Regions from separate parts of the Ensifer sp. GW823-FHT05D09 genome, predicted to be linked through region 1. Evidence: riboswitches for the same ligand, from Rfam matches in the RefSeq annotation. Region 1 holds a riboswitch; each other region holds the start of a gene.
The links. A riboswitch is a leader RNA that binds a small molecule or an ion and turns the genes downstream of it on or off. The one in region 1 is predicted to bind cobalamin.
Positions count from the first base shown of each region.

Region 2: another riboswitch for cobalamin. It lies ahead of cobU (bifunctional adenosylcobinamide kinase/adenosylcobinamide-phosphate guanylyltransferase); the one in region 1 lies ahead of metE (5-methyltetrahydropteroyltriglutamate--homocysteine S-methyltransferase).
Region 3: another riboswitch for cobalamin. It lies ahead of AC1Q80_RS18510 (ABC transporter substrate-binding protein); the one in region 1 lies ahead of metE (5-methyltetrahydropteroyltriglutamate--homocysteine S-methyltransferase).

Region 1 covers NZ_JBXAIA010000005.1:298,405-303,457, reverse strand. The annotation lists gene AC1Q80_RS17325 (sugar ABC transporter ATP-binding protein) at 1-496, opposite strand, end outside; gene AC1Q80_RS17320 (substrate-binding domain-containing protein) at 562-1,590, opposite strand; gene AC1Q80_RS17315 (LysR substrate-binding domain-containing protein) at 1,788-2,693, opposite strand; gene AC1Q80_RS17310 (hypothetical protein) at 2,800-3,171, opposite strand; cobalamin riboswitch at 3,168-3,387, shown strand; gene metE (5-methyltetrahydropteroyltriglutamate--homocysteine S-methyltransferase) at 3,485-5,053, shown strand, end outside.
Region 2 covers NZ_JBXAIA010000002.1:758,232-763,284, reverse strand. The annotation lists gene AC1Q80_RS09425 (adenylate/guanylate cyclase domain-containing protein) at 1-1,109, opposite strand, end outside; cobalamin riboswitch at 1,322-1,723, shown strand; gene cobU (bifunctional adenosylcobinamide kinase/adenosylcobinamide-phosphate guanylyltransferase) at 1,862-2,386, shown strand; gene cobW (cobalamin biosynthesis protein CobW) at 2,390-3,454, shown strand; gene cobN (cobaltochelatase subunit CobN) at 3,517-5,053, shown strand, end outside.
Region 3 covers NZ_JBXAIA010000006.1:161,598-166,650, forward strand. The annotation lists gene AC1Q80_RS18505 (alkaline phosphatase D family protein) at 1-757, opposite strand, end outside; cobalamin riboswitch at 976-1,220, shown strand; gene AC1Q80_RS18510 (ABC transporter substrate-binding protein) at 1,453-2,442, shown strand; gene AC1Q80_RS18515 (FecCD family ABC transporter permease) at 2,439-3,467, shown strand; gene AC1Q80_RS18520 (ABC transporter ATP-binding protein) at 3,464-4,279, shown strand; gene AC1Q80_RS18525 (pseudoazurin) at 4,269-4,718, shown strand; gene AC1Q80_RS18530 (class I SAM-dependent methyltransferase) at 4,715-5,053, shown strand, end outside.

The DNA.
Region 1 (5,053 bases):
GGATCAGCACCCGGCAGTCGAGCGTCAGCGCCTTGGCGATCTCGACCAGCTGCTGGCTGGAAATGGAGAGGTCGGCGACCTTGCGGCGCACGTCGATCGGCGCCAGCCGGTTCATCACCTTTTGCGCATCGCGGGCAAGCGAGGCGTAGTTCATCAGCGGCGATCGCCGCCGGTTGGTTGCCGCCATGAACATGTTTTCCGCCACCGTCGCATCCGGGCAGAGCGCGATTTCCTGGTGGACGAGGCCGATGCCGAGCGTTTGGGCTGCGGCCGGCGAAGAAATCTTCGTCGGCGTGCCGTCGACGAGGATTTCGCCCTCGTTCGGCTGCAGCACGCCGGCGATGATGTTCATGAGGGTGGATTTGCCTGCGCCGTTCTCGCCGCAAAGCGCGTGGATCTCGCCTTTTTCGAGGTTGAAATCCACATTGGTCAACGCCTTCACAGCCCCGAAGTGCTTGGTGACGTTGCGGACCTGAAGGACCGGCTGCGATATCATCGCCTTCTCCACTCTCATGCGTTCGACTGGCTATCCGGACATCCGGATAGCCATGTCAAAGACCCTTACTCGTCAATGCCCTTGGTGCCGCGGCGCTTCAGGTACTTGTCCCAGTAGAAGTCGTCCGCATTGGCGGCGGTGACGATCGACAGACCATTGTCGACGAAGGGAATGCTCATCGGGTTGAAGCCGGAACGCTTGGCGTCGTTCATCGGATCGATGAGTTCGGGGTGCTTGGCAAGCCACAGCAGCATGAAGCCCATATAGCCCTGCATGCCCTGGTTGGGGTTGATCGAGCCGAACACTTCGCCGGCCTTGATCATGTCGAGGATGTTGGCGTTGACGTCGGCGCACATGACGAGAACCTTGCCGCCGCTTTCCTTGCTGGCCTGTGCCGCACCGATCGCCGAGTTGGCTTCCGGCATGAAGACAGCGCCGAGGTTCGGATTGGCCTGGATCAGGCTCATCAGGCCCTGATAGGCCTTGTTCGGATCCTGGTTGGAAGCGGCGCGGCCGACCAGTTTCATGTCGGGCCACTTTTCAGCCATGCGGCCGACAAAGGCCGTGATGCGCTTGTCGTGGTTGTCCTGGCCGGGGTTTTCCAGAACGGCGTATTCGCCCTTGCCGCCCATCTTCTCGGCGATCGCGTCGGCGGCATAGACGCCTTCGCGGGTGTTGTCCGAGGTGATGAACGAGATGCGCTTGGAGAGCGGCGAGTCGGCGGCAAACGTGACGACCGCCGTGCCCTGGTCGATGGCGCGGTTGATCGGCTCGATGAAGGGATCCGAGTTCATCGGGTGAACGAGGATGCCCGCCGGGTTCTGTGCCAGCGCCTGGTCGAAGGTGGCGATCTGCTTGTTGACGTCATATTCCGGCGTGCCGGTGTATTCGGTCTCGCAGCCGAACTGCTGGCCGGCCTGCTTGAACATTTCATAGACCGGGAACCAGTATTCGACGCCCGATACCATGACGTTCATGACATATTTTTCGCCGGGTTCGCAGCGAAACGGGTTGGCCGTCTCCGCGTTGGCAGCGCCAGCCAGAAACGTAGTTGCAATGACCGCCAGTGCGGTCGTGCTCAAAAAAGTGCGCAAGCGTCCTCCTCGAGGCCGAAGCCCCTCCCAAAAACCAATCGTGCCGTCAGAAATGACCGCTGATGTGTGAGTTTGCCGGAACTCCTCCTCGACTTCCGACTGTCATGATTAAAACCACGCCCCGGGGTTATGTCAATATAATTCACGCTATGAATAATAATTCATGACTGCATGTATATTGTCGCCTCCAATCAGAGTCATTCGCCCATCGCCGCTGCCAGCTGCGCGTTCGAGGCGGCGGCCTCGGCGATGATCCACTCGCGGAACGCCTGGATCTTCTTCTGCCGTCGGTGGCTTTGCGGATAGACAAGCCAATAGGCGCGGCCGTCCCTGACCACATGGTTGAACGGCCGGATCAGTTTTCCGCTGCGAAGCTCCTCGATCAGGAAGGTCGAGACGGCCATGGCGATACCGTGGTCGAGCAATGTGGTCGCCACATCCATCGCCTGGACGTCGAAAATCAGCTCGGTGCCGTTACTGGCGGGTGGCTCCACGCCGGTCTCGACCATCCAGCGCCGCCACCAGCTGGCATTGCCGAAGCGGCGCACCTTGAGTACGTCGGAGGGATGCCTGAGCTGATGTTTTTCCAGGAATGTCGGCGTGCATACCGGCAGGTATTCGATCGGGAAAAGCGGAAACACGTCGTGGCCCGGCCAGTCACCGTTACCGCTGCGCACCACGAGGTCGATCGCATCGCGCTTGAAGTCGATCAGCTCGGTCGACATGTGGACGCGAATGCTGATGTTCGGATGGGCCGCCTGGAACGAGGCGAGCCTTGAGCCGAGCCAGCTTGAGACCACTGTCGGAAGCACGGAGATATGCAGGTGATGTTCGGTCTTGTCGGCAATCTCGGAGAAGGCCGTCCCCAGGAGATCGATCGCTTCCGTCACCTTCGGCGCGAGCTGTCTGCCGGCGGCCGTCAACCGCACTTCCCTGGGCAGGCGGACAAAAAGAGCCGTGCCGGTGCGGTCCTCCAGCAGCCGGATCTGATAGCTGACTGCAGCCTGGGTCATACCCAGCTCCTGCGCCGCGCGGGTGAAACTCAGGTGCCGGGCGGCAGCCTCGAAGGCGCGCACCGCGCTCATGGGGGGAATCTTGCTCATGCGTTGAGATAAGCATTCTTTATGGCAGCATGCGAGAAACCGCTTTGCGCGAAACCGTGAAAATCCTCAATTTTCTCGCGAACACACCACCGCAGAAATGAAGGGGTTAGCAATGCCGAGCGCACTGCGATCGATCATCCGCCATGTCTGGAGTTTTGCCAGGAGAGCCGCCGACATCACGACGACAGTCGATACATTCAGCGAATTCCAGCTCCGAGACATCGGCCTGACGCGCGACAATGACAGCATTCGCGCGCGTGCAGGCGACATTGCCATTCCATGGCAGCCCGTAAAAGAGCCCGATCCCGGCAACGCTCCGTCGCCGCTTGTAGCCGATGACGGCGTGGTTCCCCTGCAGCAGCCTGTCGTGATGCGGTGCCGCGCGCCGTTGCCGCAAAATTCCCCAGCCCATCGAAACTTGAAAATAAAGACATAAACATTTCTTTATGCGATTGACCTGCCCGTCTTTGCAGGGCATTGTCAAACAATCGTGGTTCTGCGGCCCGTCTTGCGACGGGCCGGAGCTAAGAGGGAATACGGTGCGGCGCCGCAAGGCGCCCATGCCGGAGCTGCCCCCGCAACTGTAAGCGGCGAGCGGCCGTCCAATGATGTCACTGAGGGAGACGCCTCGGGAAGACGGGACGGTTCGTGTTGACCCGCAAGCCAGGAGACCTGCCGCGATCGATAACGTCCACGGGCGGGGTGTCCGATGTGCCGCCTTGACGAACGAGCCTGCCTCGGTCGTGGATGCGTCGCATTCAAAGCCTTGCCCACAACCTCGGGGTAAGGAAATGACCATCAAGACAGCCAATCTCGGCTTCCCACGTATCGGCAGACACCGTGAACTGAAGTTCGCGCTGGAGCGCTATTGGGCCGGCAAGATCGACAGACAGGATCTGCTCGCCGTTGCCGCGAGCCTTCGGGCGGAAAACTGGGCCGCGCAAAAAACGCGGGGGATCCAGATCATTCCATCGAACGACTTCTCACTGTACGATCAGGTTCTCGACACATCCGTGCTCGTTGGCGCGGTGCCGCCGGCCTATGGCTGGAAAGGCGGCCCGGTCGATCTCGACACGTACTTCGCCATGGCACGTGGTTCGACGACCGCGACCTGCGCTTCCGGCTGCACCCATGGCGGCCCGGACGGCGGCAACCAGGCGCTGGAGATGACCAAGTGGTTCGACACCAACTATCACTACATGGTCCCGGAATTCGCTGAGGACCAGCGCTTCGAGCTGACGCGCAACGCACCGCTGGAGGCCTTCCTTGAAGCGAGCGCGCTTGGGCATGTCACCCGTCCCGTCGTGCTCGGCCCCGTGACCTTCCTGAAGCTCGGCAAGGCGCCTGCCGGCGGGTTCGAGCCGATCGAGCTGATCGAGCGGCTGGTGCCCGTCTATGTGAAACTTCTCAGAGAGCTTGCGAACGCCGGTGTCGAATGGGTGCAGATCGACGAACCCTGCCTTGTGCTCGATCTCAACGAGCGGGAACGCCAGGCGCTGGCACTGACTTACCGGACGTTCGCTTCGGAAGTACCGCAGTTAAAAATCATGCTTGCGACCTATTTCGGCGCGATCGGTGACAACCTGCCGATAGCGCTTTCACTGCCGGTCACCGGGCTGCATCTCGATCTCGTGCGGGCGCCGCAACAGCTGGACGCCCTCATCGAGTCGGCGCCAGCACAGCTGGTTCTGTCGCTCGGGGTCGTCGATGGCCGCAATGTGTGGCGGACGGATCTTGCCGGTCTCTTCCGCCGGCTGCAGCCGCTGGTCGAGGCGCATGGCCGCGACCACATCGAGCTTGCGCCGTCGTGCTCGCTGCTGCATGTGCCTGTTGATCTCGATCTCGAACGGGCGCTCGACCCGGAGCTCGTCACCTGGCTTGCCTTCGCTCTGCAGAAACTGGACGAGCTCAGCCTGCTTGCCCGCGCCTTCGAGCCCGGCCTTGCCCATCCCGAACAGGTCTTTGCAAAATCGATCGCGGCCGCCGAAGCGCGGCTCACCTCGCTGAAGGTCCATGACCCGCTGGTCGCCGGACGCCTGAAGAACCTGACGGCAGCCGACAGCCGTCGCCAGTCGGGCTTTGCGACGCGCCGTCGGCTGCAGGAAGACAGGCTGGCCCTGCCGCTCTTCCCGACAACGACCATCGGCTCCTTCCCGCAGACGCCGGAGGTGCGCCAGGCGCGATCGCTGCATGCCAAGGGCGAACTCAGCTATGTCGACTACCTTGCTTACCTGCGCCAGGAGACGGAGAAGGCCGTGCGCTGGCAGGAGGAAATCGGCATCGAGGTGCTGGTGCATGGCGAGTTCGAGCGCAACGACATGGTGCAGTATTTCGGCGAGCAACTCTCCGGCTACGCCTTC
Region 2 (5,053 bases), on a different contig from region 1:
GCAGGCACCATCGTTTCCTTGCGCCCGGAGGCCATCTGCTGGTCCGGGTCCAGCCGAAGTGCCAGCGCGTCGGCAATGCCGCGCATCACTTCGTCCTGTAGTGCAAAGACATCGGACAGTGAACCGTCGAACTTTCCGGCCCAAACGTGGCCGCCGCTGAGACTATCGACGAGCTGGGCATTGATCCGCAGTTGCTCTCCGGCACGCTGCACACTGCCTTCAAGCACGTATCTGACGCCGAGTTCTTTGGACACCTGCCTGGGTGTCACCGCCTTGTTCTTGTAGGTGAAGGTCGAGTTGCGCGCGATCACGAACAGGCCGGAGACCTGGGCGAGCTCGGTGACGAGCCCATCGGTCATGCCATCGGCGAAATACTCCTGCCTCGGATCGTCGCTCACATTGGCAAACGGAAGCACCGCGATCGACGGTTTGTCCGGAACACTCAGGTTCGATAGTCGGACTTGGGGCGTTTCCACGGGTGGCTCCCACGGCTGCCACCAGGCGACGCCGCTCGCCGCCACAAGCACGACCGCGGATGTAGCAAGTGCCGGCCAGCGCGTCATGCGGCGCGTTGCGGCTTTCGCGCTGCCCGCGTGGGCTTCGTTCAGCGCCAGGCGATAAGCCCGAACCGGCTTTTCGATATGCTTCAGGCGTTGTTCGCCGAGAGAGACGAAACGGACATCGAGGTGTTTCTCGACCTGATCGTAGGCGGTGCCGGAAATGACGATCCCACCCGGTTCGGCGAGGCTCTGCAGGCGCTCGGCAATGATCACGCCATCGCCTTGAATGTCGTCGCCTTCAACGATGACATCGCCAAGATTGATGCCGATGCGAAATTCCAGCCGCCCCTCTTCGGAGCCGCGGCTATCGGATTTCGCGCGCTGAACCTCCACCGCGCAACGGACCGCTTCGACGACACTGTGGAACTCGACCAGCAACCCGTCGCCCATGGTCTTGATCAGCCGTCCATGGTGCGCGGCGATCCGTTGTTCGAACAGGTCGTGCAGATCGGCCTGAAATCGCGCGCATGTACCCTCCTCGTCGGCTTGGGTGAGCAGTCCATAGCCGGAAACGTCGGCAATCATCACGGCGGCGAGCCTGCGTTCCATTTGCCTACCGGATCAACGAAGCCTCTTGTTGGGCTAGTTTATCGCATTATCTGCAATCGCTAAAATGAAGTTCGCCGCCGTGGTGCAGCGCTTATGCCGTGTGACGACGACTTGCGGCCCCGGGGTACTTCGCGTTCGGCAAATCGTCGCGCGACGCAATTCGGCCGGGGAGGTGTCGCACGCGTCGATTGACTTTGCACCGCCCGCTTCCTAATCATCTGACGTTGGATGGTTTCCCCGGATCGTGGCGATGCGGGGGAATAATTGGGAATGTGACGGATGGACCCAAATCGGGCATCCTTATCGCAGCCGACCCCGCGACTGTAGAACGGTCAGGGTTCGCCATCGGGCTGAAGACCGGCTACCTCTGGATTGCATGGGCAATCGAAGGCGGTTCGGAATTCAGCCGGAAAAGCCACTGGCGTGGCTTCGTGATCAGCCGGGTTGGACGCCTCTTCTTCTACGAATCGTCCGCCTTTCACGAAACATGAAAACGCCGGGAAGGTGAGGCGGGCCGTTCGGGCCCTTGCGTTGTTTTTCGCGTCACGACGCGAAGCGATGTCTGGGCGCGTGACGCCGTGAGCCAGGAGACCTGCCGTCCGACAGGGGCATTCCGCCCGAAGGGAAGCCCGCTTCCCACGCCATCACGGAGGTTGTCTTGGCTTATCGACCATTTTCCGAACGCGCCTTTGGCGCGGTGAGATGCTGTTGCCGCTCGAACTCGCGACCGAGCACGTGAGGCCGCAACGCACATGAGCAATTCCCATGCCGGGCCGGTTCTGGTCCTCGGCGGTGCCCGTTCCGGCAAATCCGGCTTCTCCGAAAGGCTCGTCGAAGCCTCTGGGCTCGCCATGCATTATGTCGCGACCGGCCGGGCCTGGGACGACGAGATGCGCGAGCGCATCGACCATCACAAAGAAAGGCGCGGCGAAGGTTGGACGACGCATGAGGAGCCGCTCGATCTCGTCTCGCTGCTGACACGCATCGACGACGAAAATCGCGTGGTGCTCGTCGACTGCCTGACGCTTTGGGTCACCAACCTAATGATGGAAGAACGCGACATGGCGGCGGAGTTCGCTGCCCTTGCCGCGTTTCTGCCCGAGGCTCGGGCGCGCCTCATCCTTGTTTCCAACGAAGTCGGCCTCGGCATCGTGCCCGAGAACCGCATGGCCCGCGACTTCCGCGACCATGCCGGCCGGCTTCACCAGATCGTTGCGGAGAAATCCGCGGAAGTTTACTTTGTCGCGGCCGGATTGCCGCTGAAAATGAAGGGTTGATCCATGACCACTGCGAGAGCCAACCAGGGCAAGATCCCGGCGACCGTCATCACTGGCTTCCTCGGTGCCGGCAAGACGACGATGATCCGCAACCTGCTGCAGAACGCCGACGGCAAGCGCATCGCGCTGATCATCAACGAATTCGGCGATCTCGGCGTCGACGGCGACGTCCTGAAGGGCTGCGGCGCGGAAGCCTGCTCGGAAGACGACATCATCGAGCTCACCAATGGCTGCATCTGCTGCACGGTTGCCGATGATTTCATCCCGACCATGACAAAGCTGCTCGAGCGCGAAAACCGTCCTGACCACATCATCATCGAAACGTCGGGTCTGGCGCTGCCGCAGCCGCTGATCGCCGCCTTCAACTGGCCGGATATCCGCAGCGAAGTGACTGTCGACGGCGTCGTCACCGTGGTCGATAGCGCTGCCGTTGCCGCTGGCCGTTTTGCCGACGACCACGACAAGGTCGATGCGCTGCGCGTCGAGGACGACAATCTCGACCACGAAAGCCCGATCGAGGAACTGTTCGAGGACCAGCTGACCGCCGCCGACCTGATCGTGCTCAACAAGACCGACCTGATCGACGCCTCGGGCCTCAAGGCCGTGCGCGACGAAGTGGCTTCGCGCACCAGCCGCAAGCCGACCATGATCGAAGCCAAGAACGGCGAAGTTGCCGCGGCCATCCTGCTCGGCCTTGGCGTCGGCACGGAAAGCGATATCGCCAACCGCAAGTCGCACCACGAGATGGAGCATGAAGCGGGCGAGGAGCATTCTCACGACGAGTTCGACAGCTTCGTTGTCGAGCTCGGCGCGATCGCCGATCCGGCCACCTTTATCGACCGCCTCAAGGGTGTCATTGCCGAGCACGACGTGCTGCGCCTCAAGGGCTTTGCCGATGTGCCCGGCAAGCCGATGCGCCTCTTGATCCAGGCTGTTGGCGCCCGCATCGACCAGTATTACGACCGCGCCTGGGCTGCCGGCGAGAAGCGCGGAACGCGCCTCGTCGTCATCGGCCTGCACGACATGGACGAAGCTGCGGTGCGCGCGGCCATCACCGCGCTCGCCTGACGCCTTGAAGCAACGTAGATCCAGGAAGAAACCTTCCTGGAACTGCTTGAACGGATAGAACAATGCATCTGCTTCTCGCCCAGAAAGGAACGATCGCCGACGGCAACGAAGCGATCGATCTGGGGCAAACGCCGGCCGACGTGCTTTTCCTGTCGGCCGCCGACACCGAGCTTTCCTCGATCGCCGCGGCCCATGGTCGGCGCGACGATGGGGCAAGTCTGCGTATCGCCAGCCTGATGAACCTCATGCACCCGATGTCGGTCGACACTTACGTCGAGCGCACGGCGCGGCATGCCAGGCTCATCGTGGTCCGGCCGCTCGGTGGCGCCAGCTATTTCCGTTACGTGCTGGAAGCATTGCATGCCGCCGCCGTCACCCACCGCTTCCAGATCGCGGTGCTGCCGGGCGACGACAAGCCCGATCCGGGGCTGGAGCCGTTCTCGACCGTTGCAGCCGACGATCGCCAGCGCCTCTGGGCCTATTTCACCGAAGGTGGCGCCGACAATGCCGGACTGTTCCTCGATTATGCCGAGGCGCTGATCTCCGGTGCGGAAAAGCCGCAGCCGGCAAAACCTCTGTTGAAGGCTGGTATCTGGTGGCCGGGGGCGGGCGTCATCGGCGTCAGCGAATGGCAGACCCGTGTCCGGGAAAGGACGGTCGCCGGGGAGGGATTCGAACCCCCGACCATCGGGATCTGCTTTTATCGCGCCCTGGTGCAGAGCGGCGAGACGCGGCCGGTCGAGGCGTTGATCGAGGCGCTTGCCGCTGAGGGCATGCGCGTGCTGCCGCTGTTCGTCGCCAGCCTGAAGGATGCCGTTTCGGTCGGCACGCTGCAATCGATCTTTGCGGAAGCTGCACCGGACGTGGTGATGAACGCCACAGGCTTTGCCGTCTCGTCTCCCGGCGCCGACCGGCAGCCGACCGTGCTGGAATCGACCGGCGCGCCGGTGCTGCAGGTGATCTTCTCGGGGTCGTCGCGGGCGCAATGGGCGACCTCGCCGCAGGGGCTAATGGCGCGCGATCTTGCCATGAACGTCGCCTTGCCCGAGGTCGATGGCCGCATCCTCGCGCGCGCCGTCTCCTTCAAGGCGGCCTCGATCTACGATGCCAAGGTGGAAGCTAACATCGTCGGGCACGAGCCGCTTGCCGACCGGGTGCGGTTTGCTGCGAGGCTCGCCGTCAACTGGGCGAGGCTGCGCCGCGCAAGGCCGGCCGAACGCCGGATCGCCATCATCATGGCCAATTACCCCAACCGCGACGGACGGCTCGGCAACGGCGTCGGGCTCGACACTCCGGCGGGCACCGTCGAAGTGCTGCGTGCCATGGCGAGCGAGGGCTATCTCGTGACCGGCGTGCCGGAGGATGGCGACGCGCTTATCCGCTATCTCATGGCCGGGCCGACCAATGCGGCCAGCCGTGACCGCGAGATTCGCGAAACAATTTCGCTGAGCGATTACAAGGTGTTCTTCGATTCGCTTCCGAAACAGATTCAGGATGAGGTGAGCGGCCGCTGGGGCGCGCCGGAAACCGATCCGTTCTTCGTCGACGGCGTGTTTGCGCTGCCGCTCGCCCGCTTCGGCGATGTCGTCGTCGGCATCC
Region 3 (5,053 bases), on a different contig from region 1:
AAACCTCGTGGTCGTCCCATTGATAAAAGGTCGGGCAGACGGCGTTGAGGTCACGCACATGGCTGTCGAGAAGATTGTACTTCCACTGGCCACGATATTCTTCGAGCGTTCGCGCCACGTCGCGCTTCTCATGCGTCACCACCCGGTTCTTCCAGATGCCACCGTCGCGCAAGGGTATCTCGTCGGGAATGGGGTTGTCGGCATAGATCGTGTCGCCGGAATGGATGAAGAAATCCGGCTCGTGCAGACGCATCGTCGAATAGGTCTTCATGCCGACGTCGTCGATGCCCCAGCCCTGGCCGGCCGTGTCGCCGGACCAGACGAAGCGGATCGAGCGCTTGCGCAAGGGTGCTGTGCGAAACCGGCCGATCACCGGCTCGGACACCCGGTTGACGTCGTAGAGATCGGTCGCGGTGAAGCGGTAGAAGATGTCCTGGTCGGGCAGGAGATCGTCGAGCGAACACTTCACCGCGCAATCCGTCTGCGGTGTCGCGGTGAGATCGGCGAGACGAACCGGATTGGAAAAGCTTTCGGTCGTCGAGTACTCCAGGCTTACCCGCGACGGCCGGTCGACCCGCGTCCACACCATGCCGGAGCGTGTGTCGACATCCCCCGACTGGACACCATGGATGAATTCCGGCCGGCCGTAACCGCGGGCATAGAACGGTGTCGCAAGACCGGAGGACGCGACAAGGCCGGCGGCACCGGCGGATAAAAGAAAGGAACGACGGGACAGCGTGGTGAGGATTTCGGCCAAACAAGCCTCCGGTTCGAGCCTCGCGAAAGCGAATTTCGCGTGTCGGACCTTTGGCTGCCCGCATGTCAGCGCGTTGACAGAGGCATGAAACAATTTGAACGGTTTCGCGACAATTCGGTGAAAGTCTGCCTTGCAGCGCTTAACGGTAAGCCGCCCCGGCACCTTCACGGCGGCGCCATTTCGACAACCTCTCGTCTTGACGTAACGCCGGCTGGAACACTAAGGGTAGCGCCGACGGTTCCCCGAAGGATGACTCTAACGGGGATTAATAGGGAACACGGTGAGGACGACCCAATAGGGACCGAGACCGTGGCTGCCCCCGCAACTGTAAGCGGAATGCCGGACACCCAAGTGGCGCGACAGCGCGCCATGCCACTGCGATCGCGTCAGACGCGTTGCGGGAAGGCAGGTGGAAGGCGCTTGATCCGCGAGCCAGGAGACCTGCCGTCAAGCAGAAGATCCAACGTCACGGGCGGGGTTGCCCGGAACAGGAGTTGTCCATGATCCGCATACCCGGCGGCTTTGCGCCCTCTTTTCCCGTTCTTCTCGACGTTTGCGATCGTTTGTCTCCCGAAATCCGACCGGCCGGCTGTCGCCGCTTCGGCTGACCCTTCGCAAGCTCACGAGAAGAGAGAATTCCCTTGAAAGCCATTTTCAATGCCGTCGGGCGCTATTGCCCATCCCTTGCCGTTTCCGTGTCCCTGCTTTTGACCGTCGCTCCCACGACCGCTCTTGCGGCCGCGACGAGCTACCCCCTGACCTTAAAGAATTGCGGCCAGGAGGTTACCTTTAAGGCGGCGCCGACGCGCACCGCCTCTATCGGTCAGAGCACCACGGAAATTCTTTATCTTCTCGGCCTCGCGGACAAGGTCGTCGGCACAGCCGTGTGGATCGGCCCTGTTATCGACGGCTACGAGGACGTCAACGCCAAGGTGCCGCGGCTTGCCGATAACGACCCGAGCTTCGAAAGCGTCGTTGCCACCAAGCCGGATCTGGTGACCGCGCAGTTCCAGTGGCATGTCGGGCCGGAGGGCATTGTCGCAACGCCGAAGCAATTCGCCGAACTGTCGATCCCCGTCTATGTCTCGCCGGCCGATTGCGCCGCCAAGGACAATTCCGCCGGTGGCGACGGCGTACGCCACAATGCCTTTTCGATGGACCTGATCTACCAGGAGATCACTGAGCTCGCCGAAATCTTCGATGTGCAGGATCGTGGGCAGGCCCTGGTCGCCAAGCTGAAGGCCCGCGAAGAAGCTGCCCGCAGCAAGATCGCCAATGCCGACGGCAAGCTGTCGGCCGTCTTCTGGTTCTCCAGCGCCGAAATGGACATCGATCCCTATGTCGCCGGCACCAACGGCGCGCCCGGCTACATCATGTCTGCGCTCGGCATCAAGAATGTCGTGTCCACCGAAGAGGAGTGGCCGACCATCGGCTGGGAGACCATCGCCAAGGCCGATCCGAAGATCGTTGTCATCGGCAAAATGGATCGCCGCCGCTTCCCGGCCGACGACTGGGAGCTGAAGATGAAGTTCCTGAAGTCCGACCCGGTCATCAGCCTGATGCCGGCGGTCAAGGCCGACCATATCGTCGTCATGGACGCACAGGCGATGAACCCGACGATCCGCACGATCGAGGGCATCGAGGTGCTGGCCGACGCGGTCGAAAAAGCCGGCCTGGCGAAGTGAGGTCAACACCTCCAGCGATCAACCGCGCGGGCGCCGTTTCGACGGCGCTCGCACTGCTTTTCCTGGCGCTCGCCCTTGGTGCCGCCATCGGCGAGACCGCCATCCCTCTCGACGTCGTGGGAAAAACCGTCGCCAACCGTCTTTGGGGCGCCGGCTACCCGCTCGATGCGATCGACGAGGGCATCGTCTGGAACTATCGCCTCAGCCGCGCTGTCGTGGCCGCCTGCTGCGGCGCGGCACTTTCGCTCTGCGGCGTCGTCCTGCAGGCGCTGCTGCGCAATTCCCTGGCCGATCCCTATATCCTCGGCATCTCCGCCGGCGCATCGACTGGTGCCGTCGCCGTCGCCATTCTCGGCATCGGCGCAGGTATGCTGACGCTGTCGCTCGGCGCCTTCTTCGGCGCGGCGTTCGCCTTCGCGCTCGTATCTCTCCTGGCGCTCCGAGCCGGCCGCGGCACCGGCGCCATCATTCTGGCCGGCGTTGCCGGCTCGCAGCTCTTCAACGCGCTCACCTCCTTCATCGTCACCAAATCAGCCAATGCCGAGCAGGCCCGCGGCATCATGTTCTGGCTGCTCGGCAACCTCTCGGGCGTACGCTGGCCGGATGCGGCGCTGGCGCTGCCGGTGGCCATTGGCGGCCTGCTTGTCTGCCTCTGGCACGCCCGCGCGCTCGACGCCTTCACCTTCGGCGCCGAATCGGCCGCCTCGCTCGGCATCCCGGTCAAGCGGGTCTACATCATCCTGATTTCGGCAACCGCGCTGATGACGGCGGTCATGGTCAGCATCGTCGGCTCCATCGGCTTCGTCGGCCTCGTCATCCCGCATGCCGCGCGCTTCCTTGTCGGCGTGCGCCACGGCCTGCTGTTGCCGGCAGCAGCGCTCACTGGAGCGATCTTCATGATAGCCGCCGACATCTTGTCGAGGGTCATCATTCCCGGCCAGGTGCTGCCGATCGGCGTAATCACGGCCCTCGTCGGCGCGCCGGCCTTCGCCCTCATCCTCAGTCGCGGCAGGGCCGCGTCATGAGCCTCAAGGCCGAAACCGTCTCCTGGTCGGCCGGCGGCCGCGTGATCGTCGATGCCGTCGATCTCGAGGTGATGCCCGGAGAATTCCTCGGGATCATCGGTCCGAACGGATCCGGCAAGACCAGCCTGATCTCGCTGCTCGCCGGCATCCGCCCGCCGAAATCCGGCAGTGTCAGCCTCGAAGGGCGGCCGTTTGCCAAGACGACGCCACGAGACATTGCTCAACGCATCGCGCTGGTCGAACAGCAGGCGGAAACCACCGAACGCATCACCGCCCGCCAGGCGGTCGAGCTTGGCCGCACCCCGCATCTCGGCGCGCTTTCGCCCTGGTCGATCAGCGATACCGATATCGTCGACCGCGCGCTTGCGCATGTGGGCATGAGCGATTTTGCCGGCCGCATGTGGCACACACTCTCCGGCGGCGAACGCCAGCGATTGCACATCGCCCGGGCTCTCGCGCAACAGCCACAGATCCTGCTGCTCGACGAGCCGACCAATCACCTCGACATTCACCACCAGATCGGTCTGCTCGAGCTCGTGCGTGGGCAGCCGCTGACGGTCGTGGCCGCCCTGCACGATCTCAACCACGCCGCCGTCTTCTGCGACCGCATCGCCGTCATGGATCGCGGCCGCATCGTGGCCCTCGGCACCCCGACGGAGATCCTGACGGAAGACCGCATCTTCACGGTCTTCGGGGTCGCCGCGACGGTCGAGCACGACGAGGACGGCTCGTGCTTTGTGCGCTACCGGCGCCCGCGACCAAAACTGCATTTGATATCCGACACGATGAAGAGACATGACAATGCGCGTTAAACTCGCCGCCGTCCTTATTGCCTTCGGGCTTGCTGCCGCTCCGGCCTTCGCCGAAACCATCGAGGTCAGGATGCTCAATCGCGGCGAAAATGGCTCGATGGTGTTCGAGCCCGACTATGTCGAGCTGAAGCCCGGCGACAGCATCAAGTTTCGGGTCGGGCATAAGAGCCACAACGCCGCCTCGATCGAGGGCATGGTCCCTGACGGCTACGCCGGCTTCAAGGGCCAGATCAACGAGGAGATTGAGGTCACCTTCGACACGACGGGCTTCTACGGCATCAAGTGCTCGCCGCATTTCGCCATGGGCATGGTGATGCTGATCAAGGTCGGCGAGGTCGAACTGACCGAAGCCTTCCGCAAGGCCGAAGTCCCCGGCCGCGCGCGCGGCCGTTTCGACGCGATCTTCGCCCGCATGGACCAGGCCAAGGCAGCGCAATGAACCCAGCGGCTGAGGCAACCGGACCCGACCTTCGAAGAAATTTCGACCTCAAGGATGAGATCCGCGACTACTGGTCGAAGCGTTCCGAAACCTTCGACCTCGCCTTCGGCCATCGCATCCCGCCGGGTCCGGAATTTGCCGCCTGGCAGCAACCGGTGCGCGCCTTTCTCGGGGATGAGCCGCTGCGCGTGCTCGAACTCGCCTGCGGCACCGGCGAGGTGACGCGGCTGATCCACGACCTCGGCCACGACGTCACGGCGCTCGATTTCTCCGAGGCGATGCTTGCCGTCGCCCGGAAAAAGCACGCGGGCAAACCACGCCTGCGCTTCCTGCTT